2 regions of the Nonomuraea sp. CX421 genome follow, and region 2 is predicted to be linked to the other one. Evidence: predicted binding sites of a transcription regulator. Region 2 holds the regulator's gene; the other holds the start of a gene.

Region 1 (15,339 bases), on a different contig from region 2:
GAGGTGGGTGTCGACCTTGTTGAGCCGGGCCGCCAGGTTGCCGTCGGCGGTGTCGAAACGGGCCGCCACGCTGTTGTCGACGGAGTCGATGCGGGTGGACAGGTGGGTGTCCACGGTGTCGAGGCGCGCGGCCACGTTGGTGTCGACCGTGTCGATGCGGGCCGCGAGGTCGGCGTCGACGCTGTCGAGGCGCGCGGTCAGCCTGGCGTCGACCGTGTCGAGCTGGGCGGTCACGGTGTCGATGCCGGCCGCCAGGTTGGTGTCGGCGGTGTCGAGCCGGGCCGCGACGTTGGTGTCGACCCTGTTGAGCCGGTTGGCCACGGTGTCGATGCGGGCGGCCAGGTCGGAGTCGACCGTGTCGAGCCGGGCGGCCAGCTTGGTGTCGACCATGTCGAGCCGGGCCGCGATGGTGGAGTCGACGGAGGCGATGCGGGCGGCCAGGCCGGTGTCGACGGCCTCGAAGCGGGCGGTCACCGTGCTGTCGACGCTCTCGAAACGACCGGCGACGCGCTCGAACCCGGCGGCCAGCTTGGCGTCGACCGTGTTGAAGCGGCCGGCGACGGCGCTGTCGACGCCGTCGAAGCGGGTCGTCACGTGCTCCTCGATCTCGTTGAGGCGCTCGTCGAGGGACTCGAGGTGGTTGTCGACGTGGTTGAAGCGGCCCTCGTTGCGCGTCGCGGTGTCGCTCAGGTGCTGGTCGACGGCGGCGACCCGGCCGTCGAGCGTGGTGACCAGGCCGGTGAGGGCGTCGAAGCGGCCGTCGTGCCGGCCCAGCCGGCCGTCGACCGCGGCCAGCCGCTCGCCGGTCGCGCCGAGCCGCCCCTCGACGCCGTCGAGGCGTACGGACAAGCGCTGCTCGCAGGCGTCGAGGTGGGTCGTGAGCTGTTGCCCGGTGTCTTCGAGGAGACCGGTGACGTGCTCCTCGACCGCCGCCAGGCGGCCGGACAGGTGCTGCTCGGAGGCGGCCAGCCGACCGGCGGCGACGTCGACCTGGGCGGCGAGAGGCTCGGCGACGGCGGCGAGCTTGTCGTCGAGGCCCTCGGACAGGCCGGTCACCGCGCCCTCGATGCGGTCGGTGCGCGCGGTCAACTCGGCGAGCGACTTGTCGAGCCGCGTGAAGCGGCTGGCGGCCATCTCCATGCTGGAGTTGAGCTGGCTCAGCTTGCCGGCGAAGTCGCCCATCCGGCTGACGATGCCATCGCCCCGGTCGAGCACCGACTGGAGCCGGTTGAGGGCCTCCTCGACCCCGATGCCGATGGTGCCGAGGTCGGCCCAGAGGCCGGGCAGGTCGCCCACCGGGGCGACGTGCCGGCTCACCGACTCGACCCGGGCGTCGACCGATCCCACCTGCTCGCCCACCGCGTCGACGTGGTCACGCACCGCCTCGACGTGCTGGGCGAGGCCCTCGGCCCACATCGGCGGCTTGGCGGTGATGTCGTCGAGCCGCCCGCTGACGGTCTCCAGGGTGCCGCTCAACCCGCCGAGCTCCCGCTCGCGCACCTCGCGCAGCAGCCATTCCATGCCTTCGAGCCGCTGGCGGATCTCGTCGAGCACCGCTCCCTGGGTGCGCTGTTCGTACACGTGATCCTGCGCGGCGCGGGCCAGAATGTCCCGCATTCTGTCGGGAATGGGGGTATGGCCGCCTGCCTGCAGAAGGGTGGTGTGGTTGGAATGATCCACCGAAAGCTCCTTCGCTCGCCGACGGTCTGCCGCGCAGCGGTGGGTAGGTCCGGTTTGCAGATGAAAGAAGGAGAACGCGGTAAACCGCTACAGGGGGAGAACTCCCGCCCGCCCACCTTAGTCTTTCGATCAAGGTCCGTCAGGAGCGAAGTGAAACGTCGTGGTTATCGGTTGAACGCCCTTGTTTGTCATTTACGCAGGTGGTGACGGGTGGCAAATCAGGACCGAAGGCTTATCCATGATTCGGGTCAGGATGATTACCGCTGACTTGTCTCCCGAAAGGCGCAAATCCGCCCGGAGGCGTTCGATATCGATGGCCGAAGCGCGCTTTTTGATCGTGACATTTCCGATCCGCCGCTCGCGAAAGGTGGAGCGGAGGCGTTTCAGGGAGAACGCCAGCACATCCTGGACCTCGTACCTCGCCGCCCATGGGGTGTCCATCGGCACGTCGCCCGTGATGTAGGCGATCATCGGGTCGGGCAGCCGCCCGGCGACCAGCTCCGCCACCTCGCCGACGAGGTGCGCGCGGATGGCCGCGCCGTCGGGCTCGTAGAGGTAGCGGCCGACGGGGCCGGTGAGGGCGCGCGCGCCGGTGGCGGTCAGGCTCTGCCCCCCGGGCAGCAGCGTGGCCCGCCGCACGCGCGGCCCCTCGGCCGGCCCCTCGGCCGGACCGCCCGCCGGGGCGGCCCCCGGCCCCGGCTGCTCGTCCTCGCCGCCGGGCCAGTGGGCGCCCGTCCAGAGCGAGACCTCCTTCACCTCGCCCTTGTACGACACCCACTCGGCCTCGGCGTCGGCCGGGATGAACGCGTAGGGGATGCCGGGCGCGACCTTGAGACAGGCACGGGGAGCCCTGGAGACGAGGTCGAGCACGACCGGCCACGGAGGGGAGTAGGCCATGGGGTCGAACGTGCGGCCACGGGAGGTGCGGCGGGCCGGGTCGGCGAACAGCACGTCGTAGCCCTCCGGCGACACCGTGGCGGCGTCGGCCGTCCTGACGGTCACCCGCTCGCCGAGCCCGAGCGCCTCGACGTTGGCCCTCGCCACGGCGGCGGTCAGGGGATCGGCGTCCACCGCGTCCACGTGGCAGCCGGCGCGGGCCAGCGCGATGGTGTCGCCCCCGATGCCGCAGCAGACGTCGAGCACCCGCGGCCGGTGGGGCTCGCACGCGGTGAGGCGGTGGGCGCGGTGGCGGGCGACCTGTTGGCGGGTGGACTGCTCCAGGCCGTGCGGTGTGAAATACATGACCCCGGCGTCGGGGCCGAACTTCTCCCTGGCCCGCTCCCGCAGCTCTGCCTGGGTGAGCGCGGCCGAGGTGAGCGCCGCGTCGTAGGACCTGCGCAGCCTCGTCGCCGCGGCCACCGGGCCGGCCGCCCGGAGCGCCTCAGCCTCGGCCAGCGCGCGGATGCCGCGAGGTGTCAGCAGCTCGTTGAAGGCGTCGAGGTCCACGTCTGACGACGTTAGCGCGTCGCCGCCGGGACCGGGACGGCGCGGGGCGCGACAGGTGACAGAGTGGGAGACGCGGACGTCAAGGTTTGCGCCTGATCGCTCTGAGCAGACGCGTTCGTGTTGACTGTCAAGCCCCTCTTGCATATGTTTCCCATTGGCACTCTCCCCTTGAGAGTGCCAATGTGCGACGAGGCAGGTCTGACACCCGCGACGGCAGGCCCCGCTGGTCGCCTCTTCTAGATCATTCAAATCTGAAGGGGAGGTCCGATCGTGACGACCGCCACCAAGGTTCCCGTTAAGCCGCTCGGCGACCGCATTGTGGTGCAGCCGCTTGAGGCCGAGCAGACCACCGCTTCCGGCCTGGTCATCCCTGACACCGCCAAGGAGAAGCCGCAGGAGGGCAAGGTCCTCGCGGTGGGCCCGGGCAACTGGGATGAGGACGGCGACAAGCGGATTCCGCTTGACGTCAGCGAGGGCGACATCGTCCTCTACAGCAAGTACGGCGGCACCGAGGTCAAGTACGGCGGCGAGGAGTACCTCGTGCTCTCCGCCCGCGACGTTCTCGCGATCATCGAGAAGTAAGCCGGTTGTGTCGGGCCCCGGACGCACGCTGTCGATCTGACAGGTGGCGGCCGGGGCCTTCGACACCAGGAGAGGACTTTCAGCAAAATGGCGAAGATCCTGGAGTTCGACGAGGACGCTCGGCGCGCGCTTGAGCGTGGCGTGAACGCCCTCGCGGATGCCGTGAAGGTTACCCTCGGCCCGCGTGGCCGCAACGTCGTCATCGACAAGAAGTTCGGTGCTCCGACGATCACGAACGACGGCGTGACCATCGCTCGTGAGATCGAGCTGGAGGAGCGCTACGAGAACCTCGGCGCCCAGCTCGCCAAGGAGGTGGCCACCAAGACCAACGACATCGCTGGTGACGGCACCACCACCGCGACCGTCCTGGCCCAGGCCATGGTCCGCGAGGGCCTGCGCAACGTGGCGGCCGGCGCCTCGCCGCTGTCGCTCAAGCGCGGCATCGACAAGGCGGCCAAGGCGGTCAGCGACAAGCTGCTCGCCAGCGCCCGTCCGGTCGAGGACAAGAAGGAGATCGCCAATGTGGCGACGATCTCCGCCCAGGACGCCAAGATCGGCGACCTGATCGCCGAGGCGTTCGACAAGGTGGGCAAGGACGGTGTCCTCACCGTCGAAGAGTCCAACGCCATGGGCATGGAGCTCGAGTTCACCGAGGGTCTGCAGTTCGACAAGGGCTACCTTTCGGCCTACATGGTGACCGACCCCGAGCGGATGGAGGCCGTCCTGGAGGACGCCTACATTCTGCTCACGCAGGGCAAGATCGCCTCGATCGCCGACTTCCTGCCGCTGCTCGAGAAGGTCGCGCAGACCAAGAAGCCGCTGCTCGTGGTCGCCGAGGACGTCGAGGGCGAGGCTCTGGCGGTGCTCGTCACCAACAAGATCCGCGGCACGTTCACCTCGGTCGCCGTCAAGGCGCCCGGCTTCGGTGACCGTCGCAAGGCGATGCTGCAGGACATGGCCATCCTCACCGGCGGCCAGGTCGTCAGCGAGGAGGTCGGCCTCAAGCTCGAGAACGTCGGTCTCGAGGTGCTCGGCCAGGCCCGCCGCATCGTGGTCACCAAGGACGCCACGACCGTCGTCGACGGCGCCGGTGACGCGCAGGCCATCGAGGACCGCGTCAAGGAGATCAAGATTGCCATCGAGCAGTCCGACTCCGACTGGGACCGCGAGAAGCTGCAGGAGCGTCTGGCCAAGCTCGCGGGCGGTGTGTGCGTGCTGCGCGTCGGCGCCGCCACCGAGGTGGAGCTCAAGGAGAAGAAGCACCGTCTCGAGGACGCGATCTCCGCTACGCGGGCCGCGATCGAGGAGGGCATCGTCTCCGGTGGTGGCTCCGCGCTGATCCACGTCGCCGCCGAGATCGACGACCTGGGTCTGACGGGCGACGAGGCCACGGGCGTCGGCGTCGTGCGCCGCGCGCTGGTCGAGCCGGCCCGCTGGATCGCCGAGAACGCCGGCCTCGAAGGCTACGTGGTCACCCACAAGGTCGCCGAGCTGCCGGCCGGTCACGGCCTCAACGCCGCGACGGGCGAATACACCGACCTGCTCGCGCAGGGCGTCATCGACCCGGTCAAGGTCACCCGCTCGGCGGTGCAGAACGCGGCCTCGATCGCGGGCATGCTCCTCACCACCGAGGTCCTCGTGGTGGACAAGCCCGAGGAAGAGGCCCCGGCCGCCGGTCAGGGCCACGGCCACGGCCACGGTCACTGACCCTTCCCGGCCACAGACGGCCCGCCCCCGCATCGCGGGGCGCGGGCCGTCTGTGTTTTCGCGCTCGCCCTGTTTCCAACGATCACGGGATGGCGTATATATGGCGTGTGACGTGGTACCTGATGAAACGCCGGGGAGATGGTGCTTTGGTCAGGTGATGTGGGAAAGTGACTTATTCGAGTAAACCCAACATGGGGACAAAGCGTCTGGGCCTCTGACGAATGTCGTGCATTCGGGTTATGGGATGAAATATTTCACCAGCTCGAAAGGCTCAGTGTCGCCAATTGATTACTAACGGTTATCGTCGCTTCAATGTGACCAATCCGTAGCCGTTCGCGATGACGACAGGCCCGATCAGGGCGGGCATCATGCCTATCGTGAGCGAGGGAAGCGTCGCCGACGCCAAAATTGGGGTAAGGCTCGCGTCGAGACTTCCGGCACGGACGGATGACTCCGACCTAAGGGAACTGACGAGCCTCGCCGTACAGGGAGATCGCGGTGCGATCGAATCCCTGCTCGGTGAGTTGCGTCCGAGAGTGGTGCGCTATTGCCGCGCCAGATTGGGCAGGGTGGCAGGGCAATATCACATTGCCGACGACGTCGCCCAAGAGGTGTGCATCGCGGTCCTGTCCGCGCTGCCCCGATACCGCGACATGGGTCGGCCGTTCGCGTCATTCGTCTTCGGGATCGCCTCGCACAAGGTGGCCGACGCGTTGCGGAGCTCGGTCCGCTCCGCCGTGCCGACCCAGGATCTGCCCGACGGGCCCGACGACGGGCCGGGGCCCGAGGAGACCGTCGTCCGCTACATCGAGGTCGAGTACGCCCGCCGGCTGCTCGCCCGGCTGCCCGACACGCAGCGCGAGTTGCTGCTGATGCGGGTGGTGTCCGGGCTGTCGGCCGAGGAGACCGGTAATGTACTCGGCATGTCACCAGGTGCGGTCAGGGTCGCCCAGCATCGGGCGCTGGCGAGGTTGCGGCAGATGGCTGAGCTGGAGTCGGCTTGACGCCGGAGGAAGAGAGCGACGCGCTACTCGACGCTCTCGCCCGCGGTGAGCCTCCCGGCTGCGGCGACCCCGCCGCCCGGCTGCTCGCCGTCCTGTTGGAGGACGTGACCGGGCTCGCGGAGCTCGCGGAGTTAGCGGAGCTCGGTCAGCGGCGTTCCTCGGTGTCGATGACGCCGTCGACGTAGCCCCTGGCGTACTCCCAGCTGACGTAGTCAGCGGGGTCGGGCTGGAAGGCCGGCTCGTGCACCTGCGGCCGGCCCTTATCGATCATCTGACGAAGGTTGCCGCGCAGCAGCTCCCAGTCGAAGAAGTGCTGCTCCCCGCATTCGGGGCAGTCGAGCACGAGACCGAGCACCCCCTGAGGTTCGAGCAGGGAGTGGAAGACCTCCACGTCGGCGAGGTCGGTGATGGCCTCGTCGCGCTCGGTCGCGGTCAGTGGCTCCGCGTCGTCGAGCTCGCCCAGCGCAGCGGAAGGATCATTCGGGTCGTCCGCGAACGGGTCGCGGGGAACGTCTTCCAGCACCTTCCCACCATATGACCGATGCGGCCTCAGCGGTGGCTATTGGCCCAGCCATCCACGGCGCGAGGCTTCCACCCCTGCGTGGAAGCGTGATTGGGCCCCCAACTCGCTCATGGCGTCGGCGAACCTGGCGCGCACCGTGCGCACCGACAGGCCGAGCTGACGGGCGATCGAGTCGTCGCACATGCCCTGCGCCGCCAGCCTGAGCACCTGCACCACGCCGTCGATCCCGCCGTCCCAGGGCAGCGGCACGGCTCTGGCCCAGAGCTCCTCGAAGAGCGAGCGCAGCAGGCCCACCACGATCGGTGTGCGGATCAGGTAGAAGTTGTACGCGTGGTCGGGCAGGTTGCCGCCCCACAGCGCGGGCAGCCCGGCGGCGTCGGGCCCCGCGGTCATGAACCAGCTGGGCACCCGATCGAGGGTGCGGACCTGGCCGCCGGCCTTCCGCAGCCGGGTGAGCTGCTCGCGTACGCCGGGCAGCGACAGCGTGGACACCGGGATGATCGCGTGCACGCGCAGCAGGTCGCGCTCCTGCGCGTCGATCCACGGATCGGCGAACTTACGCACGAAGTCGGCCATGGTGCGCTCGTCGGGAATCGCGGTCAGCAGCTGCATCGGCGGCGCCTGCACGGCCATGCCGACCACGCTCTCGTAGAGCACGTCCGCTCCGCTGGCCAGCTCGACCGGGAACGGCCCGCTCTGGTAGTCGCGTCCGGCGTCGTAGTCGTGGATCAGCCCCCGGATCGAGCCGAGCGCGGAGTCGATGCGCCGGCTCTCCTCGGCCAGCCGGTCGAGGCGCTCGGCGATCAACCGTCCGAGGGCGCCCGCGGGGTGCCGGGCGAGATACTCGCCCGACTGCTCGTCCACCACCCCCAGCCGGACCAGCTCGTCGAGCTGTCTGCTCACCTTGTCGATCGGACCGTCCATGGCCTGGGCCACCTCGGTCACCGTGGCCCGGTGCAGCCGTAACACCGCGGTGTAGAGGGCGGACTGGGCAGAGTCGAGCCCCAGCGTCTCCAGCGGGTCGGACGCTGCGGGCGATGCGTTGCGCATGACGGAGGGCTCCGTAGGGAGGACACGGGCGTGCCGCGAGGATAACCCGGCCCCAGGCCCCTGTCCGCTCCTTGCACCGACTACTCCCGGCTACTCCCGAGGCGTGCAGGTTCGTGCAATTGCACGTTTTCACGTTGCGATGTGCCGATGAGTGACGCAGGCTTAACCCACAGTCGGCAACCCACCGGGCGCAAGCGGTGCCAGTCATCAGGGCGCGGAGGGGGGTCCGGTGGCGCGTTGCGCGCTCCGCCCGGGTGCCGGTAGCTGGGGGATGGGGCGGATCACCGACCGGCCCATCCCCCTTTTTTCGATGCTTGCCGGGAGTACGACGGGCCGTGGGGGTCATCGTCCTCCCGGCAACCATGCTGTTTGGTCCCAGGCCCTAGACTTGGCAGCATCACGCGCAACGGCAGGAGGGGGCCGCAGCATGTCCAAGTTCACCGATACAGGTCTGACCTTCGACGACGTGTTGCTCGTGCCCGCCTACTCCGATCTGCAGCCCGGCGAGGCCGACACGCGGTCTCGCCTGTCGCGCGGCATCACCCTGTCCATCCCGCTGGTCTCCGCCGCGATGGACACGGTCACCGAGGCCCGCATGGCGGTGGCGATGGCCCGGCAGGGCGGCATCGGCGTGCTGCACCGCAACCTGTCGATCGAGGAGCAGGCCCAGCAGGTCGACCTGGTCAAGCGGTCGGAGGCCGGCATGGTCACCAACCCGGTGACCTGCACCCCCGACGACACGCTGGCCGACGTCGAGCGGCTGTGCGCCACCTACCGGATCTCCGGGGTCCCGGTGACCGACGCCGACGGCATCCTCGTCGGCATTGTGACCAACCGCGACATGCGCTTCGAGACCGACCAGTCGCGCCGGGTGCGCGAGGTCATGACGTCGATGCCGCTGGTCACCGCCCCGGTCGGCGTCTCGCGTGACGACGCGTTCACGCTGCTCAGGAAGAGCAAGATCGAGAAGCTGCCGCTGGTCGACCCCGACGGCAGGCTGCGCGGCCTGATCACGGTCAAAGACTTCACCAAGAGCGAGCAATATCCGCTTTCCACCAAGGACTCCGACGGCCGCCTGGTGGTGGGGGCCGCGGTGGGCGTCGGCGGCGACGCCGAGCTGCGCGCCAAGGCGCTGATCGAGGCGGGCGTCGACGTGGTGGTCGTGGACGTGGCCCACGGTCACTCCCGAGGGCTGGCCGACATGATCGCCAAGGTCAAGGCCAACAGCAAGGTCGACGTCATCGGCGGCAACATCGCGACCAGGGCCGGCGCCCAGATGCTGGTCGACGCGGGCGCCGACGCGGTCAAGGTGGGCGTGGGCCCTGGCTCGATCTGCACCACCCGGGTGGTGGCCGGGGTGGGCGCGCCGCAGGTGACCGCCATCTACGAGGCGTCGCTGGCGTGCGGGCCCGCGGGAGTGCCGGTCATCGGCGACGGCGGCCTGCAGTATTCGGGTGACATCGTCAAGGCCATCGCCGCGGGCGCCGACACGGTCATGCTCGGCTCGTTGCTGGCGGGCTGCGAGGAGTCGCCGGGCGAGCTGATCTTCATCAACGGCAAGCAGTTCAAGTCCTACCGGGGCATGGGCTCGCTCGGCGCGGTGCGCAACCGCGAGCGCGGCGGCACCTCGTTCAGCAAGGACCGCTACGCGCAGGGCGACGTCGGCGGCGAGGACAAGTACATCCCCGAGGGCATCGAGGGGCAGGTCCCCTACCGCGGCCCGGTCGCGGCGGTCGCCCACCAGCTGGTCGGCGGGCTGCGCCAGGGCATGTGGTACTCCGGCTGCCGGACGATCCCGCAGATGCACTCCGACTGCGAGCTGATGCCGATCACGTCGGCGGGCCTCACGGAGAGCCACCCCCACGACATCCAGATGACCGTGGAAGCTCCGAACTATCACAGAAGGTAATTCATGACTCAGCAGGTGGAGATCGGCCGGGGCAAGACGGGCCGGCGTGCCTACTCGCTCGACGAGATCGGCCTTGTGCCCTCTCGGCGCACCCGCGACCCCGAAGAGGTCTCGATCGCCTGGCAGATCGACGCCTACCGGTTCGAGCTGCCCGTGGTGGTCGCTCCCATGGACAGCGTGGTGTCGCCCGCCACCGCGATCGAGATCGGCCGCCTCGGCGGGCTGGCCCCTCTCGACCTCGAAGGGCTGTGGACCCGTTACGAGGACCCCTCGCCGCTGCTGGAGGAGTGCGCCTCGCTCGACGCCGAGGCCGCGACCAGGAGGCTGCAGGAGATCTACACGGCGCCGATCAAGGAAGATCTGATCGGCCGCCGCATCGAGGAGATCCGCGCCTCCGGCGTGACCACCGCGGTCCGCCTGTCGCCGCAGCGCACGGTCCAGTACCACAAGACGGTCATCGACGCGGGCGTCGACATCTTCGTCATCCGGGGCACCACGGTCTCGGCCGAGCACGTGTCGGGCCGGGCCGAGCCGCTCAACCTCAAGCAGTTCATCTACGAGCTCGACGTGCCGGTCATCGTGGGCGGCTGTGCCACCCACACGGCCGCGCTGCACCTGATGCGCACCGGCGCCGCCGGCGTGCTGGTCGGCTTCGGCGGCGGGGCCTCCCACACCACGCGCAACGTCCTGGGCGTGGCGGTGCCGATGGCCACCGCGATCTCCGACGTGGCCGCGGCCCGCCGCGACTACATGGACGAGTCCGGCGGCCGCTACGTGCACGTGATCGCCGACGGCGGCATGGGCACCTCTGGCGACATCGCCAAGGCCATCGCCTGCGGGGCCGACGCCGTCATGGTCGGCTCGCCGCTGGCCCGCGCCTCCGAGGCGCCGGGACACGGTTTCCACTGGGGCTCCGAGGCCCACCACCCCGACCTGCCGCGCGGCCGCCGCGTCGAGTTCGGCACGGTTGGCTCGCTGGCGCAGATCCTGCACGGCCCGTCGAGCGTCGCCAACGGCTCGATGAACCTGATGGGCGCGCTCAAGCGCACCATGGCCTCCACCGGCTACTCCGACATCAAGGAGTTCCAGCGCGTCGAGGTGGTAGTGGCTCCACCTCAGTGATCACCATCCTTTACGGCACAGCCAAGGAGGGGCCACCCGCCGCACGTGGCTGAGGGCCTCCAGGAAGACGGCCTCTGACCCGCACGTGGCCGGCCGTCGTGACGACGTCCTGTCGGCCATCTGGGTGGCTCCGAACCACGGTCAGCTTCGGTGGTAGGTGTTGACCAGGGCGCCGTTGCCGAACGTGCGGGTGCCGGTGAGGGTGAAGGCGGTCGGGCGGAACTCTCCGTCGAAGACCGGCACTCCGGCGCCCGCGACGACCGGGTAGCTCTTGACGACCAGTTCGTCGATCTCGGGGAGCACGGAGCCGGCCAGCTTGCCGCCGCCGCAGAGCCAGATGTCCAGGCCGTCCTCCTGCTTGAGTCGGCGGACCAGGCCGAGCGGGTCGCCGGAGACCAGCTCGACCGCCGGGTCGGCGATCTCCGGGATGCCGCTGGAGATCACGAACTGGCGCAGATGGGCGTAGGGGCTGGTGACTCCCATGTCCAGAGCGGGCTGGTAGGTGCCGCGGCCCATGATCACGGTGTCGAAGCGCTTGTTGGGCACGTCGAGGCCGAGTTGCCGGCGGAGGTGGGTCGGGATCGTCTCAGGGTGCTGCTGGTTGAGGAACTCCGCCATCTCCTCGCTCAGCGGGTAGAAGTCGAACTCCCCGCCGGGGCCGGCGATGTAGCCGTCGATGGAGACTGCGACGTAGTAGGTGAGCTTTCGCAAGGCTCGATCACTCCATTTGTAGTACTCTGCCTGTAGTGCTTTGAACGTAGTACTACGAATGGAGTGGTGTCAACGTGGCGCGACAGAACCTGGCCAGGCGGGCGGCGCTCGTCGACGCGGCGATCGAGGTGCTCGCCGAGGAGGGCGCGCGCGGGCTGACGTTCAGGGCCGTGGACGCGCGGGCCGGAGTGCCGACGGGCACGGCGTCCAACTACTTCGCCAACCGCGACGACCTGCTGACCCAGGCCGGCGGCCGGATCTACGAGCGGCTCCAGCCCGACGCGGCCACGATGACGCTGCTGCAGGAGGGGGCCCGCGACCGCGAGCGGGTGCTGACGCTCATGCGCGCGCTGGTGGACCGGATCTCCGCCTTCCGCTCGGGCTACCTGGCCTTGCTGGAGCTCCGGCTGGAGGCCACCCGGCGGCCCGCGCTGCGCGCCGTGCTGACCGCGCGGATCCGGGCCGACATCGACGCCAACGTCAGCGGTCACCTCGACTCGGGCCTGCCCGGCGACACCACGAGCGTGCTCCTGCTCTACCTCGCCCTGAACTGGCTGATCGTCGAGCGGCTCACCCTTCCCGACGTGTTCACCGAGGAGGAGATGCACGGACTGGTGGCCGCCGCCGTGGAACGTGTGATCCCCTGACGTTCATGACCCGGTGTGAGCGACAAAGCGGGGACGTTCAGGCGGCAGGTGGAGCGGGTGCTGCGAAGATCGTCCGCATGAGGAAGGCCGTGACCGCCGATCTGGCGGCCGTCGAGAGACTTGTGCACGACGCTTACGAGCCGTGGGTGGAGGTCGTCGGCATGCGCCCGCTGCCCATGGAGGCCGACTACGGCGCGCTCATCGACGCCGGTCGCGTGCACGTGACCGCCCAGCTCGACGGGCTCGTCGTGCTGGTGCCCGAGGACGGCGTGCTGCTGGTCGAGAACGTCGCCGTGTCACCCGAGCGGCAGGGCAGGGGCGTCGGCAGGAGACTGCTGGCCTTCGCGGAGGAGGAGGCGCGGCGGCTTGGGCTGCCCGCGCTGCGCCTCTACACCAACGCGAAGATGGCCTCCAACATCGCCTTGTACGAGTCGCTGGGGTACGTCCTGACCGGCCGTCAGGGGATCGAGGGGCGGTCGGCCGTGCTCATGCGCAAGGAGCTTCCACGATAGGAGCTCACGCGATAGGAGCTCACGCGATAGGAGTTCATGCGATAGGAGTTCATGTGCAAGGAGCTTCCGCGTCAGGAGCCTACGGGTGGGGAGATCACGCCGTGAGGACGCTGAGGAGGTGGGTGACCTCGCGGGTCACCGCGTCGCGGCCCGCCCTCAGATACTTGCGCGAGTCGACCACCCTCTCGTCGCCGCTCAGGTAGTCGCGGATGGCGCCGGTGAACGCCTTGTTCAGGTGGGTGGCGATGTTGATCTTCTTCATGCCGTGCCGTACGGCGTGGCGGAGGGTGTCGTCGGGCACCCCCGAGGAGCCGTGCAGGACCAGCGGCACCGGCACGGCGGCGCGCAGTTCGGCGATCAGCTCCAGGTCGAGCACGGCGTCCTTGGTGGTCATCGCGTGCGAGCTGCCCACGGCGACGGCCAGGGCGTCGACGCCGGTGCGCGTCACGTAGTCGACGGCCTCGTGCGGCTTGGTGCGCGCGCCCGGAGCGTGCACGCCGTCCTTGCCGCCGACCTCGCCCAGCTCGGCCTCCACCCACACGCCGCGCTCGTGGCACCAGGCGGCCACGGCGGCGGTGGTGACGACGTTCTCCTCGTCGGGCAGCGCCGACGCGTCGAACATCACCGACCCGAGGCCCAGCAGCACGGCCTCCTCGACCAGCGCGCGGTTGGTGGCGTGGTCGAGGTGGACCGCGACGGGCACGGCGGCCCGCCGGGCGACGGCGAGCGAGGCCAGCGCGATCGGCTCCAGCGCGCCGTGGTAGCGCACGCAGTTCTCGCTGATCTGCAGCACGACCGGCAGCCCCAGCGCCTCGGCGCCGGCCACGATCGCGGTGGCGTGCTCCAGTTGGATCACGTTGAACGCGCCCACCCCCGCGGGGGACGCGTGGACGATGTCGCCGATGGCGGCAAGGGGCATGACGGGGCTCCTCAGGTGATGACGATCTGGGCGTGCGTGTCGGCGTAGACGTCTCGGTCGAAGTCGCCGGCCACCGGCGCGGCGACGGCGGCCGCGCCCAGCGCCGCCGCCCGCCGCAGCCGGTCGGGCCATGCGGCGCTCTCCACCAGGCCCAGTGCCAGCCCCGCCACCAGCGAGTCGCCGGCGCCCGTGGGGTTGCCGTCCACCCGGTACGGCATGCGGGCCCGGAACGTGCCCTCGGGCGTGACGGCGAGCAGCCCCTCGGCGCCCAGGGAGACGACCACGGAGCCGGCGCCCTGGGCCCTCAACCGCTCGGCGCCTTCGGCGGGGGTGCCGCCCGGCACCGCGCGGGCCAGCTCGTCGGCGTTGGGCTTGACGATCGCGGGGCGGCCCCGGGGGGCATGGCGCAGCGGCTCGCCGTCGGCGTCGACGATCGCGGGCACGCGGTGCTCGGCGGCGATGGCGGCCAGGGTGGCGTAGGTGTCGCTGGGCAGGCGCCTGGGGAGGCTGCCGGAGAGCACGACCACTTGGGCCTGGGCCAGCAGGGCTTCGTACTTTTTCGTGAAATTTCGGAGCTCTTGCTCTGTGACCTCGGGGCCGGGCTCGTTGAACAGGGCCGCGCGGCGGGTGCCGTCGTCGTTGGAGGTCTCGGAGACGACGAGCGTCGTGCGGGCGTCGGCGGCGACTTCGACCAGCGCGCTGGGCAGGCCGGCCGCGCGCAGATCGGCCTCGATGGCCTGGCCGGTGGGCCCGCCCGCGAGGCCGGTGACCAGCACCTCCTGGCCGAGGGCCTGGAGCACGCGGGCCACGTTGACGCCCTTGCCGCCGGCCCGCCGGTGCACGGCCGAGACCCGGTTGACGCCGTCCCAGTCGACGTCGGGCACCTGGTAGGTGACGTCGAGGGCGGCGTTGAGCGTCACGGTGAGGATCATGCGGGCTCCGCTGGGCGAATCCAGGCGCCCCGCCGCATCACCCCGGCCACCTCCAGCTCGTCGGTGAGCACCACCAGGTCGGCGGACTTGCCCACGGCGATCGAGCCGACGCGGTCAGCGATGCCCAGCACGCGGGCGGGCGTGCGCGAGGCGATCTCCACGGCCTCGGGCAGCGACAACCCGACCTCCTGGACGGCCCGCCGGAAGGCGACGTCCATGGTGAGCGTGCTGCCCGCGATCGAGCCGCCCTCGGCCAGCCGGGCGACGCCGCCGGCCACGTTGACCCGCATGGACCCCAGGACGTAGTCGCCGTCGCCCATGCCGGTGGCGGCCATCGCGTCGGTGACCAGCGCGGTGCGGGCGGGCCCCGCCACGTCGTAGGCCAGGCGCAGCATCGCCGGGTGAACGTGCACGCCGTCGTTGATCAGCTCGACCGTGACCCGTTCGTCCTGCAGCAGGGCGGCGATCGGCCCGGGATCGCGGTGGCCGAGCGGCACCATCGCGTTGTAGAGGTGAGTGGCGACCGTGGCGCCGGCCTCGATGCCCGCCAGGGTCTGCTCGTAGGTGGCGCTGGTGTGGCCGAGCGCGGCGATCA
Region 2 (15,339 bases):
GCCGCGATCTTGCAGAAGAGGCAGTCGGTCACAGGAGCACCTTACCGACCGGACCCGTCGCCACCTTGGCGGGTCCGATTCGCCGCGCCTCGTTGCGAATCGGTAATCCCGCGTGCCGTGCGCCGGAAGATCCTCGCGGTTAGGGTGGGTGTGCCACACTTCAGCAAAGTAGGACGATTCAGGGTCGGGCGAGGCCACCTGGCGAGGACACGACTGGGTAATGCCCCCAAAGGAACCGGAAGAGCGTAAACCCACTGGGAAGGCCGCGCGTCCCACTGATGTGACCACCGAAACCCTTCTGGCCGACAGGTCGATGGGGGCGGTGCCGGTCGGGTGGGATGCCGACATGGCCGTGACCGCGCTCTACAGCGCGCACTTTCGGTCGTTAGTGCGTCTCGCTGTGTTGCTGGTGCGCGACATGGCAACCGCCGAGGAAGTCGTGCAGGACGCGTTCGTCGCCATTCATGGCGCCTGGCGCAGGCTGCGCGATCCCGACAAAGCACTCGCCTACCTACGACAATCCGTCGTCAACCGGTCCCGTTCCGTGCTGCGTCACCGCGCGGTCGTCGAGAAGTACGCTCCCAAGGGTCTGCCCGACGCCCCGAGCGCCGAGAACGGCGCGATCGGCGAGCTCGAACGCTCAGCGGTCATCGAGGCCCTCCGATCCCTGCCGACACGTCAGAGAGAAGCACTCGTCCTCCGTTACTACGGTGATCTGTCCGAGGCTGAGATCGCCCACGCCATGGGCATCAGCAAGGGCGCGGTCAAGAGCCACACCGCGCGTGGCATGGCCGCCTTGCGAGCTGTCCTGGAGAAGATGTCATGACCCAGCCCCCCGACGAGTACGGCGACGTACTACGCCGTGTGCTGCGCGCGGAGGCGGACACGGTCGTGCCCTCGCCGGAAGGTCTGGAGATCATCCGTGCCCGCATCGAGCGGCGCGGGATGCGCAACCTGTTCTGGTGGCGGGCGGGCGCGGCCGCGGCCAGCGCGGTGCTGGTGGCCGGAACGATCGTGATGGTCGTCCCCGAGCTGCGCCAGCAGGTCCTGCAGGAGACCGTCCAGGAGATCAGGAACACCTCCACTCCCCCCGCCAACTCCTCCACCAACCGGGCCGTGTCGCCCGAGCCGACGGAGCGGACCGAACCACCTAACGTCGTGATCGTCCCCCCGACCAGCCGGCCGCCTCAGCAGCCGTCCGAGACCGCGAAGTCGACCAGCAAGCCGAAGCCGACCCCGACGCCGACCCGCACGCCATGTCCCACGGTCCCGGAGACGCCGGCCGAGCCGCATGACGACTGCCCGACCGCCACGCCTACGCCCACGCCCACCCCGACGCTCACCGAGCCTGACTCGCCCGTCAGCGCCTGCCCCGACACCGAGTGCCCGCCGGCCGACCCGATACCCACCCCCGGCGACATCGCCAGCCCGCTCGGCGGCTCGCCGCCCGCGACGCCCTGAGGGCCGCGCTCACCAGCGGCCGCTGCGGGTCAGCAGCACGGCCGCCGCCGCCACCCCGGCGGTCGAGGTCCGCAACACCGTGGATCCGAGCAGCACCGGCACCGCCTTCGCCGCCGTGAACCTGGCCAGCTCGTCCTCCGAGACCCCGCCCTCGGGCCCCACCACCACGACGACGTCGCCATCGGCGGGCAACTCCCTGCTGGACAACGGCTCGGCCGCCTCCTCGTGCAGCACCAACCCCAGGGCCGCCTCGGCCAGCAGGGCCTCGACCCGCGCCGTGGACGCCGGCTCGGTCACCTCCGGCAGGTGGAACCTGCGCGCCTGCTTGCCCGCCTCACGGGCCGTGGAGCGCCACCGGCCGAGCGCCTTGGCCACCTTGTCGCCCTTCCACTGGGTGATGCTGCGCGAGGCCGCCCAGGGGACGATCACGTCGACGCCCACCTCGGTCATCATCTCGACCGCCAGCTCACCCCTGTCGCCCTTCGGCAGGCCCTGCACCACGACGAGTCGGGGCCTCGGGGCCGCCACCTGCCGGCGAGCGGTCACCTCAAGCCTCAGCGCGTCCTTCAGCACCTCGCTCACGACGCACTCGGCGACCGCACCCGCACCGTCGGTCAGATCGACCCGCTCCCCGGCCCGCATCCGGCGCACGACGGCCGCGTGCCGCCCCTCGGGGCCGTCGAGCACCACCTCGGGTCCCTTGAGCTCCGCGAGATCGGCGGCCAGGAAAACCGGCACGGTCACCGGCGATCACCTCGAATCCTCACGATGGGCGGTCAATCGAGCACCCGGCGAATCGGCGCGCGTCGTCACTTCACGCGGGGTCGGCGATGTGGCCGATCGCCCCGCTCGCCACCCGGCGCCCGCCCAGCTCCGCGGGTGGTGACCCGCGGAGACGATCCTTCCGGCCGCGGCGCGGCGACCTCACCTCCCGTTGAACGCGTCACGCAGACGGGAAAAAAAACCTTGCTGCCCAGGGGCGAACTTGCCGGGAGGGCGCTCTTCGCCACGCAGCTTGGCCAGCTCGCGCAGCAGCTCCTCCTGCGCCGGGTCGAGACGCAACGGGGTCTCGACGTTGACGTGGATCAGCAGGTCACCGCGGCCGCTCTCGTTGAGCCGTTGCACACCCCGGCCGTACATGGTGATGACCTGGCCCGACTGGGTGCCCGGCCGCACGTCGACCTCCTCGGAGCCGTCGAGCGTCTCCACGGCGAGGATGGTGCCGAGCGCGGCGGCGGTCATCGGGATCTGGACGGTGCAGTGGAGGTCGTCACCACGCCGTTCGAAGATCTCGTGCGGTCGCTCGACGATCTCCAGGAAGAGGTCTCCGGGTGGGCCGCCACCGGGACCGACCTCGCCCTCGCCTGCGAGCTGGATGTGGGTGCCGTCCTCGACGCCCGCGGGGATGCGGACCTTGATGGTGCGGCGGGTGCGCACGCGGCCGTCGCCCGAGCACTCCTGGCACGGGTGCCGGATGATCGACCCGAAGCCGCCGCACTGCGGACACGGCCGGGAGGTCATGACCTGCCCGAGGAACGAGCGGGTGACCTGGGAGATCTCGCCGCGGCCGTTGCACATGTCGCAGGCGTCGGGGTGGGTGCCGGGCGCGGCGCCGGCGCCCTGGCACACCTCGCACAGCACGGCCGTGTCGACGACCAGCTCACGGGTGGTGCCGAACGCGGTCTCGCGCAGGTCGAGCTCGACGCGGATCGTGGCGTTGCGGCCCCTGCGCGCCCGCGACCGGGGCCCGCGCGCGCCGCCGGCGGTGCCGAAGAAGGCGTCCATGATGTCGCTGAACGGGAAGCCCGCACCGAAACCGCCCGCTCCGGCGCCCGCGCCCGCACCCCCGAAGGGGTCGCCGCCCAGGTCGTACATCTGGCGCTTGTTCGGGTCGGACAGCACCTCGTAGGCCTGCGTGATCTCCTTGAACCGCTCCTGGGTCTCAGGGTCGGGATTCACGTCAGGGTGCAGCTCGCGGGCAAGTCTCCGGTAGGCCTTCTTGATCTCGTCCTGACCGGCGTCACGTCGCACCCCGAGGGTGGCGTAGTAGTCGCTGTTTGCCACTTATCGACCTCTTATGATGCAGCCAGGATCTGGCTGACGTAGCGTGCCACCGCGCGTACGGCGCCCATCGTCACGGGATAGTCCATCCTTGTGGGCCCCAGCACGCCGAGCCGGGCCAGTTGCTTGTCGCCAGAACCGTATCCGGTCGCGACGATGGACGTGCCGTGGAGATAGGGGTTTTCGGAGCCGATGCGCACGGTGAGCGCGGACGGGATGTCTGGGGAAGTCTCGCCGAGCAACCGCATGAGCACGACCTGCTCCTCCAGCGCCTCGAGCACGTCGCGCAGGCCGGTGGTGAAGTCGGCGCCCGCCAGGTTGGCCGCGCCGGCGAACACGATCTTCTCGTCGTGGCGCTCCACGAGCGTCTCGAGCAGCACCGAGAGGATCGTCGCCACCACGGGCCGGTCCTCGACCGGCAGCCGCTCGGGCAGGTCGGCCACCTGCTCGGGCACACTGCTCAGGCCGCAGCCGTCGAGACAGGAGTTGAGCACCGCGCGCAGGTGGGCGATGCGGGTGTCCTCCACCACCTCGGGCAGCTCTATCACGCGCTGCTCGACGCGGCCGGTGTTGGTGATGAGCACGAGCATGACGCGCCGCTCGCTCAGCGGCACCAGCTCGACGTGCCTGACCGTCGAGCGGGTCAGCGTCGGATACTGCACCACCGCGACCTGTCTGGTCAGCTGCGCGAGCAGCCGCACCGTGCGGGTCACCACGTCGTCGAGGTCGACGGCGCCCGCGAGGAAGGTCTCGATCGCCCTGCGCTCCGCCCCGGAGAGCGGCTTGACCTGCGAGAGCCGGTCGACGAACAGACGGTAGCCCTTGTCCGTCGGCACCCGGCCCGCGCTGGTGTGCGGCTGGGTGATGTAGCCGTCCTCCTCCAGCGCGGCCATGTCGTTGCGGACCGTCGCCGGAGAGACCTTCAGATTGTGGCGCTCGGCGAGCGCCTTGGAGCCCACCGGTTCGTTGGTGGACACGTAGTCTTCGACAATGGCGCGGAGCACCGCCAGTTTCCGATCATCGAGCACGTGCTCACCTCCTGCCTCTTGCCCAACGGAAACGACAGGTCTAGCACTCTGTGTTCCCGAGTGCCAAGTGTACGGCTCTCTCCCACAAGGTGCGATAACACATCTCCATCCCGCCGCTGGCGTACGTCCGCCCAAAGGCCTCAGACTGGCCGACATGACCGACGAATCCCAGCCTCCGTCCTCCGGCCCCCCGCCAGGGCCGGGCCCTCAACCCGGGCAGGGGCCGCCGTACGACCAGCCGGTCCACGGGCAGCAGCCGGGTTATGGGCAGCCCCAGTACGGCCAGCCTCCGCAGGGGCAGCCGCAGTACGGCCAGCACCCGCAGGGCCGACCACCGTACGGACAGCCCCAGTACGGTCAGCCCCAGTACGGCGACCAGGCGCCGCAGTACGGTCAGCCCTCCTACGGTGACCAGCCCCAGTACGGCCCGCCCCCGTACGGTCAGCCTTCCGGCGAGCAGCCGCAGTACGGTCAGCCGCAGTATGGCGGCCCGCCACCACCACAGGGCGAGCAGCCCTACCTGCCGGGCCCCTTCAGCGGCTCGCCGCAGTTCGCCGGGCCGGTGGATCCCAAGAAGGTCAGGCCGAAGCTGTGGTGGATCGCGGCCGGCTGGGGCGTCGCGCTGGTCTGCGTGCTGGCCGGGGCGGTGCTGTTCGTCACCGGCATTTTCAGCACCGTCAGCCACCTGGCGCCCACCACGACGTTCGCGGCCGGCGAAAGCGTGACGGTGCCGATCAACCCCGCCGACAAGCCGGTGATCTACCTGGCCAGCACCGCGCGGGTGCACTACACCTGCCAGATCTCCGGCGGACCGGCTCCGGCCAGGCTCGCCAACACGCCGGCCAACCAGACGGTCACGGTCGGCTCCACCCGCTGGGAGCTCATCCTGGTGATCAACGCGCCCGCGCAGGGCGACTACCAGCTCACCTGCGCGACGCAGGAGCAGGCCGACGCGCGCTTCGGCGTGGGCCGTGACGCCTCCTCGGCCGTGGGCGGTCTCGTGGGCGGCGTGGCGGCGCTGCTGCTCATCCCCGGGCTCGGTCTGCTCGTCGGAGTCGTCGTGACGATCGTGGTGCTGGTACGGCGAAGCGGCAGCCGCAAGCGACTCGCGATGGCGGGGTGATTTGCTACGGTCCCCGTGTGTACGACGGCGATGTTCTCCGGGAAAACTGGCGGCGCCCGGGCAAGGGCAAGATCCCACAGGTGCCCGCGGAGCCCGATCTGGTCGTCGAGGACGCCGAGAGCGGCTTCTGCGGCGCCGTGGTGTCCTGCGACAAGGAGGCCGTCACGCTCGAAGACCGCTTCGGCAGGCGGCGGCTGTTCCCGCTTGCGCCCGCGGCGTTCCTCCTGGACGGCAAGGCGGTGACGCTGACCCGCCCGGCCGCGGCGGCCGCGGCCCGCGAGCCGAGGCGCAGCGCGTCCGGCTCGATCACCGTCGAGGGGCTGCGGGCGAGGGTGGCCAGGCAGAGCCGCATCTACGTCGAGGGCGTGCACGACGCCGCCCTGGTGGAGAAGATCTGGGGCCACGACCTTCGCGTGGAAGGGGTGGTGGTCGAGTACCTCGAAGGCGTGGACGATCTTCCCGCGATCGTTGAGGAGTTCGGGCCGGAGCCGGGACGCCGGCTGGGTGTGCTGGTCGACCACCTGGTGCCGGGGTCCAAGGAGAGCCGGATCGCCGCCCAGGTGACCTCCCCGGACGTGCTGGTCGTCGGGCACCCGTTCGTCGACATCTGGCAGGCGGTCAAGCCTTCCGTGCTGCGCATCCCGGCCTGGCCGGACGTGCCGCGAGGAGTACCGTGGAAGGAGGGCGTGATCGCCGCCCTGGGCTGGCGCGTGGAGCCGGCCGACGCGTGGCGGCGGATCCTCGGCGCCGTCTCGACCTACGCCGACCTGGAGCCCGAGTTGCTCGGCCGGGTCGAGGAACTGATCGACTTCGTTACGGAGGCATCGTGAGCCAGGACCCGCCCCAACAGCAGCCGGACGACGACGCCACCCGGCGCATCTCACAGTCGGACATCCCGCCGCAGGGCTCGGGCCCGCAAGGGCCCTACCAGCCGCAACCTGGCTCCGCACCGGGCTACCAGCCGCAGCCCGGTTCCGCACCGGGCTACCAGCCGCAACCTGGCTCCGCGCCGGGCTACCAGCCCCAGCCCGGTTTCGAGCGGCCCGGTCATCAGCCTCCCGCCGACCAGTGGCAGGGTTACCAGCAGCAGCCCGGCTCCAGCCCGCAGCAGGGTTACGGTTACGGCCAGCCGCCCACCCCGCCCCCGGGTTACCAGCAGCCGGGATACGGCTACCAGCAGCACCCCGGCCAGGGCTACGGCGCCCCGCGGCAGCGGCCGCCGCATGTGCCCGGAAGGTACGGCCCGCGCCCCGGCTCCGACGACACCACCATGGCGATGCTCGCCCACCTGCTCGGCCTGCTGGTGTCCTGGGTCGGCCCGCTGATCATCTACCTGATGAAGAAGGACGAGTCGCCCTATGTCCGCGACCAGGCGGCCGAGGCGCTCAACTTCCAGATCACGATGTTCATCGGCTACATGGTGGCCGGGCTGCTGACGATCGTCCTGATCGGGCTCCTGCTGCTGCCGGTCGTCTGGATCGTGTCGCTGATCTTCCACATCCAGGCCGCGATAGCCGCCAACAAGGGCGAGAACTACCGCTATCCGATCGCCATCCGCCTGGTCAGCTGACCAGGTCGCGCACCAGCGCGTCGGCCAGCAACCGGCCCTTGAGGGTGAGCACCAGCCGCCCCGCCTTGAACGGCTCGGGCTCCAGCAGCCCGCCGCCGAGCGCGGTCGCGACGGTCGTGCGGGCGCCCGGGGCCACGTCGGCGAGCGGGTAGCCGGACACGAGCCGGAGCTCCAGCATTAGGCGTTCGGTCTCGCGGTCGTCGGCGGTGAGCACCTCGCGGGCGTGCGCGGGTGAGGCGCCTTCGGCCAGCCGCCGGGCGTAGGCGGCGGGGTGCTTGACGTTCCACCAGCGGGTGCCACCGACGTGGCTGTGCGCGCCGGGGCCGGCCGCCCACCAGTCGCCGCCGGTCCAGTAGAGCAGGTTGTGCAGGCACCTCGCCTCGTCGGAGGTCGCCCAGTTGGACACCTCGTACCAGCGGAAGCCGGCCTTCTCCAGCAGCTCGTCGGCGAGCTGGTAGCGGTCGGCGGCCACGTCGTCGTCGGGCATCGGCAGCTCGCCGCGCCGGATCCTGGCGGCCAGCCTGGTGCCCTGCTCGACGATGAGCGAGTAGGCGGAGACGTGGTCGGGCCCGGCCTCGATCGCGGCGTCCAGTGAGGCGCGCCAGTCGTCGTCGGTCTCTCCCGGCGTGCTGTAGATCAGGTCGAGGTTGACGTGTTCGAACCCGGCCCGCCTGGCCTCGTGGACGGCCTGCGCGGCCCGGCCGGGGGTATGGCGCCGGTCGAGGACCTTGAGCACGTGCTCCCGGGCGCTCTGCATGCCGAAGCTGACCCGGGTGAAGCCGACCCCGCGCAGCTCCGTCAGGTAGGCGGGGTCGACCGACTCCGGGTTGGCCTCGGTGGTCACCTCCGCGCCCGGCGAGACGCCGAACTCCGCGTCGATCGCGGCCAGGATCCTGCCCAGGTCGGCCGCGGGCAGCAGGGTGGGGGTGCCGCCCCCGAAGAACACGGTCCGCACCGGCAGGTCGGCGTCTCCGAGCACCCGCCGCGCGAGGCGGATCTCCGCGATCGCCGTGTCGGCGTAGTCGCGGTGCGCGGCACCGGGGCCGAGCTCGTCGGCGGTGTAGGTGTTGAAGTCGCAGTAGCCGCAGCGCGTCACACAGAACGGCACGTGCACGTAGAAGCCGAACGGGCGTGAGCCGAGGCCGCGCAGCGCGCTCTCGGGCAGCTCGCCGGTGGAGGGCGCGGGATCTCCGTCGGGGAGGGTGGATGGCACCCCTCCAGTCTGCCCGTTGCCATTGACTGCCCGATCCCACCGGCCTACTATCCGGTCTACTTATAGGAAAGTTTCCTATAAGTAGGTCTCCGGGAGCCGCCTCGTGAAGAAGCTTCTGCTCGTACTCTCGCTCTTACTCGGCCTCTCGGCGGTCGCCGTGCCCGCCGAGGCGCACACCGGGTTCAAACGGGTCGCCTACTTCATCCAATGGGGTGTGTACGGCCGCGACTTCCACGTCAGAGACGTGGACACCAGCGGCGCCGCGGCCAAGCTCACCCACCTCAACTACGCCTTCGGCTTCGTCAACGCCGAAGGCGACTGCTATTCGGCCGACCCGTGGGCCGACTGGCAGCGCCCGGTGCCCGCCGAGCAGAGCGTGGACGGGGTGGCCGACGAAGCCGGCCAGGCGCTCAACGGCAACCTCAACCAGTTGCGCAAGCTGAAGGCCAGGCATCCGCACCTGAAGGCACTGATCTCGCTCGGCGGGTGGACCGGGTCCGCGCACTTCTCCGACGCCGTGCTGACCGCCGAGTCTCGGGCCAGACTGGCCCGGTCGTGCGTCGACCTGTGGATGCGCGGCAACCTGCCCGGCCTGGAGGCCGGGGCCGCCGCAGGCGTGTTCGACGGCATCGACCTGGACTGGGAGTGGCCCGGCTCGTCCGGCGCCGAGGGCAACACCGTCCGGCCCGAGGACAGGCGTAACTTCACGCTGTTCGTCGAGGAGCTGCGCGCCCAGTTGCGCGCCTTCTCCGCCTCCTCGCTGCTGACCGCCTTCCTGCCCGCCGCCACGGCCAAGATCGACGCGGGGTTCGAGGTGGCGCGGGTGTTCAGGCAGCTCGACTTCGCCACCGTTCAGGGGTACGACCTGCGCGGCAGCTGGGAGACCCGGACCGGGCACAACGCCAACCTGCTCACCGACCGGCGAGACCCCAACCCGGTGCGCTACAGCGTCGACCAGACCGTACGCGACTACCTGTCACGTGGTGCGCCCGGACGCAAACTGGTGGTCGGAGTGCCTGCCTACGGCCAGGGCTGGACCGGGGTGACCGGCGGCGACGGCCTCTATCAGCCCGCCACCGGCCCGGCGCCAGGCAAGTGGGCCGCGGGCACCGAGGACTACAAGGACCTGGTGGCCAAACCCGGCAAGCGGCACCGCGACCTGCGCACCGGCACGCTCTGGTCGTACGACGGCAACGAGCTGTGGTCGTACGACGATCCGGCGGTGCTCGTGCAGAAGGCCGCCTACATCCGGCTCAAGGGCCTGGGCGGGTCGATGATGTGGTCGCTCGACCAGGACGACGACCGCGCCTCGCTCACCACCGCCCTGTATTCGGTGCTCAGGTGATCCCTGCTGGGTGATCCCGCGCGGGTGCCTCTGCTGAGTGACCCATCGCGGCGCGCCCTCCGGGGCGCGCCGCACGGGCGTCAGGGCGCGCCGGCACCCAGGACGCGGGCCGCGGCCTTGTCCCAGGAGGCCGCGTGGCCCGGGAGGGCGACGATGCGCCGCATCAGCTCCCTGTCTCCGTGGTAGGCCCGGAACGACTCCGCGACGGTCACGCTCTCGGCGGGCCGCGCCACGATCTCCACCTCGTCACCCACGCCGAGCTCGCCCAGCTCCACCACCCTGAGGTAGGCCCCGGGACGCCCGGCCTGGGTGAACCGTTTGATCCACCCGGGCTCGTCCATCCAGTTGCGGAAGACGACGCACGGCACCCGGGGGCCGGTCACCTCCAGCAGAGTGGTGCCGACCCGCCACCGCTCGCCGAGCAGCGCGCCGTTGACGTCCAGGCCCGACGTCGTGAGGTTTTCGCCGAACCTGCCATCGGGCAGCTCACGCCCGAGCTGCCCCTCCCACCAGTCGTAGTCTTCCCTGGCGTAGGAGTAGACCGCATGGCTGGGCGCGCCATGGCCCTCCTTGTCGGCCCGCTCGTCACCGGTCAGCCCGTTGTCGTGCACCGCCACCCGATGGCTCACCGGCGTTTTGCCGATGGCCGTCCATCCAGCCTTGCCTGCCCACTCCGCCTTGACTGATCGCCCGATATTTACCGAGATAACGCGCATACTTCAGACGCTAACCGAGGCTCCGCCTGGACGGCGATCCGTTCATGGCCTCTTTCTCGTGTCCCCGATCCCGGGCGCGCGCTGAGCGTCAGCCCTCGCGGGCCGGGAGGTGGCGGGGCCCCGCCGTCAACCCCGCCCCCACGGGCCGGAGGTGGCGGCACCGGAGCCGGCGAGCTGGAGCCGGGACCCGGTCTCGAATCCCGCCAGCTGTAAGAGCGTCTCCAGCGCGGCCTGGCGTACCTCCTCGACCGACTCACCCCGCGCGCCGAAGCAGTCGGCGGCCACGTCGAGCACCGCCAGGACCACGGCCGCGTCGGGATAGGGCACGTCGACCAGAACGGTGCCGTCCTCCGCGACCTCGGCGGGAGTCAGGTGCAGCCTCAGCAACCGGCGCAACTCCTCGGCCATCGCGACCCCCAGCACAGCGGCGCGCTCGAACCGCTCAGTGGCCATCACGTCAAGCATCACTGTGGACCCTCCACTCGTTAACTCCAGTCGCAAGAGTGTTCGAGACAGAAGGTAGACGACCCCACCGACAGAATCCCCGGCGCGGAAGGAGATCTCGCGCGCGCGATGGCCGTAGCAGGCCGACCACGTTCGCCGGGCCTCGCTCCGTTCGCGGGCCCGGCAACGTTCGCCCGCGTGGCCCCGTTCGCGGGCTCGCCGCGCCGCGAGGACAGGCGCGCGGCTACTTCTTGGGCTTGTCGCCGCCGGAGTCGGTGGACAGCGCGGCGACGAAGGCCTCCTGGGGCACCTCGACCCGACCGACCATCTTCATCCGCTTCTTGCCCTCCTTCTGCTTCTCCAGCAGCTTGCGCTTGCGGGAGATGTCGCCGCCGTAGCACTTGGCCAGGACGTCCTTGCGGATGGCGCGGATGTTCTCGCGGGCGATGACCCGGGCGCCGATGGCCGCCTGGATCGGCACCTCGAACTGCTGCCGGGGGATCAGCTCGCGCAGCTTCTTGGCCATGTCGACGCCGTAGGTGTAGGCCTTGTCCTTGTGCACGATGGCGCTGAAGGCGTCGACCGCCTCGCCCTGCAGCAGGATGTCGACCTTGACGAGGTCGGACTCCTCCTCGCCCGCGGGCTCGTAGTCGAGGGAGGCGTAGCCGCGGGTGCGTGACTTGAGCTGGTCGAAGAAGTCGAAGATGATCTCGCCGAGGGGCAGCGTGTAGCGGATCTCGACGCGGTCCTCCGACAGGTAGTCCATGCCGAGCAGCTGGCCGCGGCGCCCCTGGCAGATCTCCATGATCGCGCCGATGAACTCCGCCGGGGCCAGGATCGTGGACTTGGTGACCGGCTCGAAGACCTGCGCGATCTTGCCGCCGGTGGGGAACTCCGAGGGGTTGGTCACGGTCAGCTCGGAGCCGTCCTCCATCACCACGCGGTAGACGACGTTGGGCGCGGTGGAGATCAGCGACAGGCCGAACTCCCGCTCCAGCCGCTCGCGGATGATCTCCATGTGCAGCAGGCCCAGAAAGCCGACCCGGAAGCCGAACCCGAGCGCGGCCGAGGTCTCCGGCTCGTAGATGAGCGAGGCGTCGTTGAGCTGGAGCTTGTCGAGCGCCTCGCGCAGCTCGGGGTACTCGTCGCCGTCGATCGGATAGAGGCCCGAGAAGACCATGGGGCGGGGATGGTCGTAGCCCGCCAGCATCTCCTCGGCGGGCTTGACGACCGTGGTCACGGTGTCGCCGACCCGCGACTGGCGCACGTCCTTGACGCCACTGATCAGATAGCCGACCTCACCGACGCCCAGCCCGAGGTCCGACGGCTTGGGCTCGGGCGAGATGACGCCGATCTCCAGCGTCTCGTGCGCGGCCTTGGTGGACATCATGAGGATGCGCTCGCGCTTGCCCAGGTGACCGTCGATCACCCGCAGGTAGGTCACGACGCCTCGGTAGGTGTCGTAGACCGAGTCGAAGATCAGTGCCCGGGCGGGGGCGTCGGCGTTGCCGACCGGGGCGGGCACCGTCTGCACGACGTGGTCGAGCAGCTCGCGCACGCCCACGCCGGTCTTGCCGGACACGCGCAGCACGTCGGAGGGATCGCAGCCGATCAGGCCGGCCAGCTCGTCGGCGAACTTCTCGGGCTGCGCGGCCGGCAGGTCGATCTTGTTGAGCACCGGGATGATGTGCAGGTCGGCGTTCATGGCGAGGTAGAGGTTGGCCAGCGTCTGCGCCTCGATGCCCTGAGCGGCGTCGACCAGCAGCACCGCCCCCTCGCAGGCCTGCAGCGACCGCGAGACCTCGTAGGTGAAGTCGACGTGGCCGGGCGTGTCGATCATGTTGAGCACGTGGCCGTCCCATGGCAGCCGGACCGCCTGGGACTTGATCGTGATGCCGCGTTCGCGCTCGATGTCCATCCGGTCGAGGTACTGGGCGCGCATGGAACGGTCGTCGACCACACCGGTGATCTGCAGCATCCGGTCGGCAAGGGTCGACTTGCCGTGGTCGATGTGCGCGATGATGCAGAAGTTGCGGATCAACGCGGGGTCGGTCTGGCCAGGCTGAGTGCGCACCGAAGCTCGTTTCGACAGGGTTGAGGTCAAGCGTCTTTCATGGTGACATGCTCGGATGATTGCCCGAACCGTCATTCGCCGCGGCCTGCGCCTGATCGCGCTTGCCATGGTCGTCGTGGTCGCGCTGCTCGGCCTCTTGGCCGGCGCGTACCGCGTCCAGTTTACCGGTGACCCGGCGGCATGGGCGAAGAGCACCGGCGACGACGCCCTCTGGATGGGCCACATGTGGGTCGACGGCCGGCGCACGGAGCAGGATGTCAAGGACCTCGCGGCCCGGCTCGGCCGTACGGGGATCAAGGACCTGTACGTGCACTCCGGGCCGTTCGGCTACGACGGCCGCCTCGATCCCGCCCGCTACCCCAACGCCCGAAATTTCGTCCTATGGGTGAAGAAGTATCTCCCTGGTGTCCGCGTCTCCGCCTGGCTCGGCCAGAAGGTCAACGGCGGCCGCCTCGACCTCGACGACCCCCGTTCCAGGGCGAACGTGCTGGACGGCGTCGCCGCGGTCATGAAGACCGGCTTCGACGGCGTCCACTACAACTTCGAGCCCATCGGCGACGACGACACCGAGTTCCTTGACCTGCTGGAGCAGACCAGGCGGCACACCGGCCTGCTGTCCACCTCGACCCCGCAGATCGAGCCCTATCCCCTGACCCGCACCGCGTTCAGGATCGCCAGAGGCCACGACAAGTACTGGTCGCAGGCGTACTTCAAACAGGTCGCCGACCGGGTCGACCAGGTGGCGATCATGACCTACGACTCGGCCATGCCCCTGGAGTCCCTGTACGGCGGCCACGTCGTACGGCAGGCCGAGCTGGCCCTCGACCTGACCCCCAAGGACAAGCACGTGTTCGTGGGCGCTCCCGCCTACCATGACCACGGCGTGGCGTGGAGCGACGCGGTCGAGAGCGTGGCCACGGCCGCGCGGGGCGCCAAGCTGGCCCTGTCGGCGCACGGCGCGCGCGAAAGGTTCGGGCTGGCCCTCTATGTCGACTTCGCCGCCACGGAGGAGGACTGGAGGGAGTACGCTACCGAGTGGCTGACCTGAGTCCAGCGCCCCGGGCCGTTGATTTGAGCGACGACCTGGATTATTGGTACTCTGGTCAACTGCGTGTGGCGCGCCCTCTCTCGAGCCCGCGCGCCCCATCCATCACCAAGACTTTCACCGAGGCTTCTTCGTGGCGAACATCAAGTCCCAGATCAAGCGCAACAAGCAGAACGAGAAGGCCCGCCTGCGCAACAAGGCGGTCAAGTCCTCCCTGAAGACGGCTGTCCGCAAGTTCCGCGAGGCCGCCGAGCAGGGTGACGTCGAGCAGGCCGTCGCGCTCCAGCGCGTCGCCGCCCGTCAGCTGGACAAGGCCGTCAGCAAGGGCGTCATCCACAAGAACCAGGCTGCCAATCGCAAGTCCGCGATCGCCAAGCAGGCCGCCTCCCTGGCCGCCAAGTAATCCTGGTCTCTTCGAGCGCCGCACTCCCTCAGGGGTGCGGCGTTTCCGTGTCTCCTTAGCTCAGCGACATGGGCGTACTGCCCAGGTTGTGTCACAGTTTCGATATCACACGCGCGTCGCCGCGGCGCATCGGCTGTGTCACCGATGGAAAGATCCCTTGCCCTCCGTCCGGCCCTTGCCCAGAGTTCATCTAAACGGGCGAGAGGGGGCACATGCGAGGGTTGTTGGTGGTCAAGCGCGCGTTCAGCCAGCCCATGCTGCTGCTGGCCGCGTTCGGCTCGATTCTGCTGGCCACCACGACGCTCGTCGCGCTGACCATGTACGCCTCCTCCATCGCCGAGGCGGGCGTGCGCCGGACCATGGAGACCGCCTCGCTCGGCCAGGTCGCCGCGACCGTCGGCGCGCCGGTGACGGCGGCCACGTTCCCCCGGCTGGACCAGGCCGTACGCGCCCGGTTCGGCGAGGCGTACGCCGGAGCGCCCGCGGACCTCACCACCAGCTTCCGCTCCGACTCCTACGTGCTGCCCGGCCAGGAGCGCCGCCAGCGGCCAGAGCTGCTCAGGTTCGGTGGCTACGACGGGCTCGACCGGCACGCCAGGCTCGTCTCCGGCGCCTGGCCCGGCGCCGCCGCCGGGAAGGGCGACACGGTCGAGGCGGCCATCTCCCTGTCGGCCGCCTCCGCGACCGGCTTCAAGGCCGGCCAGGAGTTCACCACCGAGAGCCGCCTCGACGGCGACCCGGTCAAGGTCCGCGTCACCGGCGTCTTCCAGCTGAACGACCCCTTCGGCGACCGCTGGAGCGGCGAGGAACTGCTCAGCCGGGGCCTCGAAACAGGCGAGTACACCACCTACGGCCC

Evidence for each region. The regulator HrcA, encoded in region 2, represses chaperone genes, less so after heat shock. The targets are predictions, from matches to a motif close to TTGGCACTCTCNNNNNGAGAGTGCCAA.
Region 1: a site for HrcA is predicted at 3,281-3,307, ahead of groES (co-chaperone GroES). Genes of this name have one in related genera too.

What each region holds. Positions count from the first base shown of each region.
Region 1 covers NZ_JCADBK010000009.1:4,461-19,799, forward strand. The annotation lists gene AC5L3X_RS18175 (apolipoprotein A-IV repeat region-like domain-containing protein) at 1-1,617, opposite strand, end outside; gene AC5L3X_RS18180 (class I SAM-dependent methyltransferase) at 1,873-3,126, opposite strand; gene groES (co-chaperone GroES) at 3,397-3,708, shown strand; gene groL (chaperonin GroEL) at 3,796-5,415, shown strand; gene AC5L3X_RS18195 (sigma-70 family RNA polymerase sigma factor) at 5,784-6,419, shown strand; gene AC5L3X_RS18200 (hypothetical protein) at 6,416-6,604, shown strand; gene AC5L3X_RS18205 (DUF5319 domain-containing protein) at 6,565-6,942, opposite strand; gene AC5L3X_RS18210 (helix-turn-helix transcriptional regulator) at 6,979-7,992, opposite strand; gene guaB (IMP dehydrogenase) at 8,420-9,901, shown strand; gene AC5L3X_RS18220 (GuaB3 family IMP dehydrogenase-related protein) at 9,905-11,023, shown strand; gene AC5L3X_RS18225 (dihydrofolate reductase family protein) at 11,165-11,734, opposite strand; gene AC5L3X_RS18230 (TetR/AcrR family transcriptional regulator) at 11,809-12,381, shown strand; gene AC5L3X_RS18235 (GNAT family N-acetyltransferase) at 12,459-12,893, shown strand; gene AC5L3X_RS18240 (class II fructose-bisphosphate aldolase) at 12,988-13,812, opposite strand; gene AC5L3X_RS18245 (1-phosphofructokinase family hexose kinase) at 13,824-14,744, opposite strand; gene nagA (N-acetylglucosamine-6-phosphate deacetylase) at 14,741-15,339, opposite strand, start outside.
Region 2 covers NZ_JCADBK010000005.1:197,400-212,738, forward strand. The annotation lists gene AC5L3X_RS12340 (histidine triad nucleotide-binding protein) at 1-32, opposite strand, end outside; gene AC5L3X_RS12345 (SigE family RNA polymerase sigma factor) at 314-826, shown strand; gene AC5L3X_RS12350 (hypothetical protein) at 823-1,461, shown strand; gene AC5L3X_RS12355 (16S rRNA (uracil(1498)-N(3))-methyltransferase) at 1,471-2,205, opposite strand; gene dnaJ (molecular chaperone DnaJ) at 2,386-3,525, opposite strand; gene hrcA (heat-inducible transcriptional repressor HrcA) at 3,537-4,550, opposite strand; gene AC5L3X_RS12370 (YccF domain-containing protein) at 4,705-5,673, shown strand; gene AC5L3X_RS12375 (DUF3097 domain-containing protein) at 5,691-6,503, shown strand; gene AC5L3X_RS12380 (DUF4870 domain-containing protein) at 6,500-7,243, shown strand; gene hemW (radical SAM family heme chaperone HemW) at 7,236-8,456, opposite strand; gene AC5L3X_RS12390 (glycoside hydrolase family 18 protein) at 8,560-9,801, shown strand; gene AC5L3X_RS12395 (MOSC domain-containing protein) at 9,882-10,517, opposite strand; gene AC5L3X_RS12400 (hypothetical protein) at 10,644-10,970, opposite strand; gene lepA (translation elongation factor 4) at 11,206-13,035, opposite strand; gene AC5L3X_RS12410 (glycoside hydrolase family 18 protein) at 13,091-14,083, shown strand; gene rpsT (30S ribosomal protein S20) at 14,214-14,483, shown strand; gene AC5L3X_RS12420 (ABC transporter permease) at 14,696-15,339, shown strand, end outside.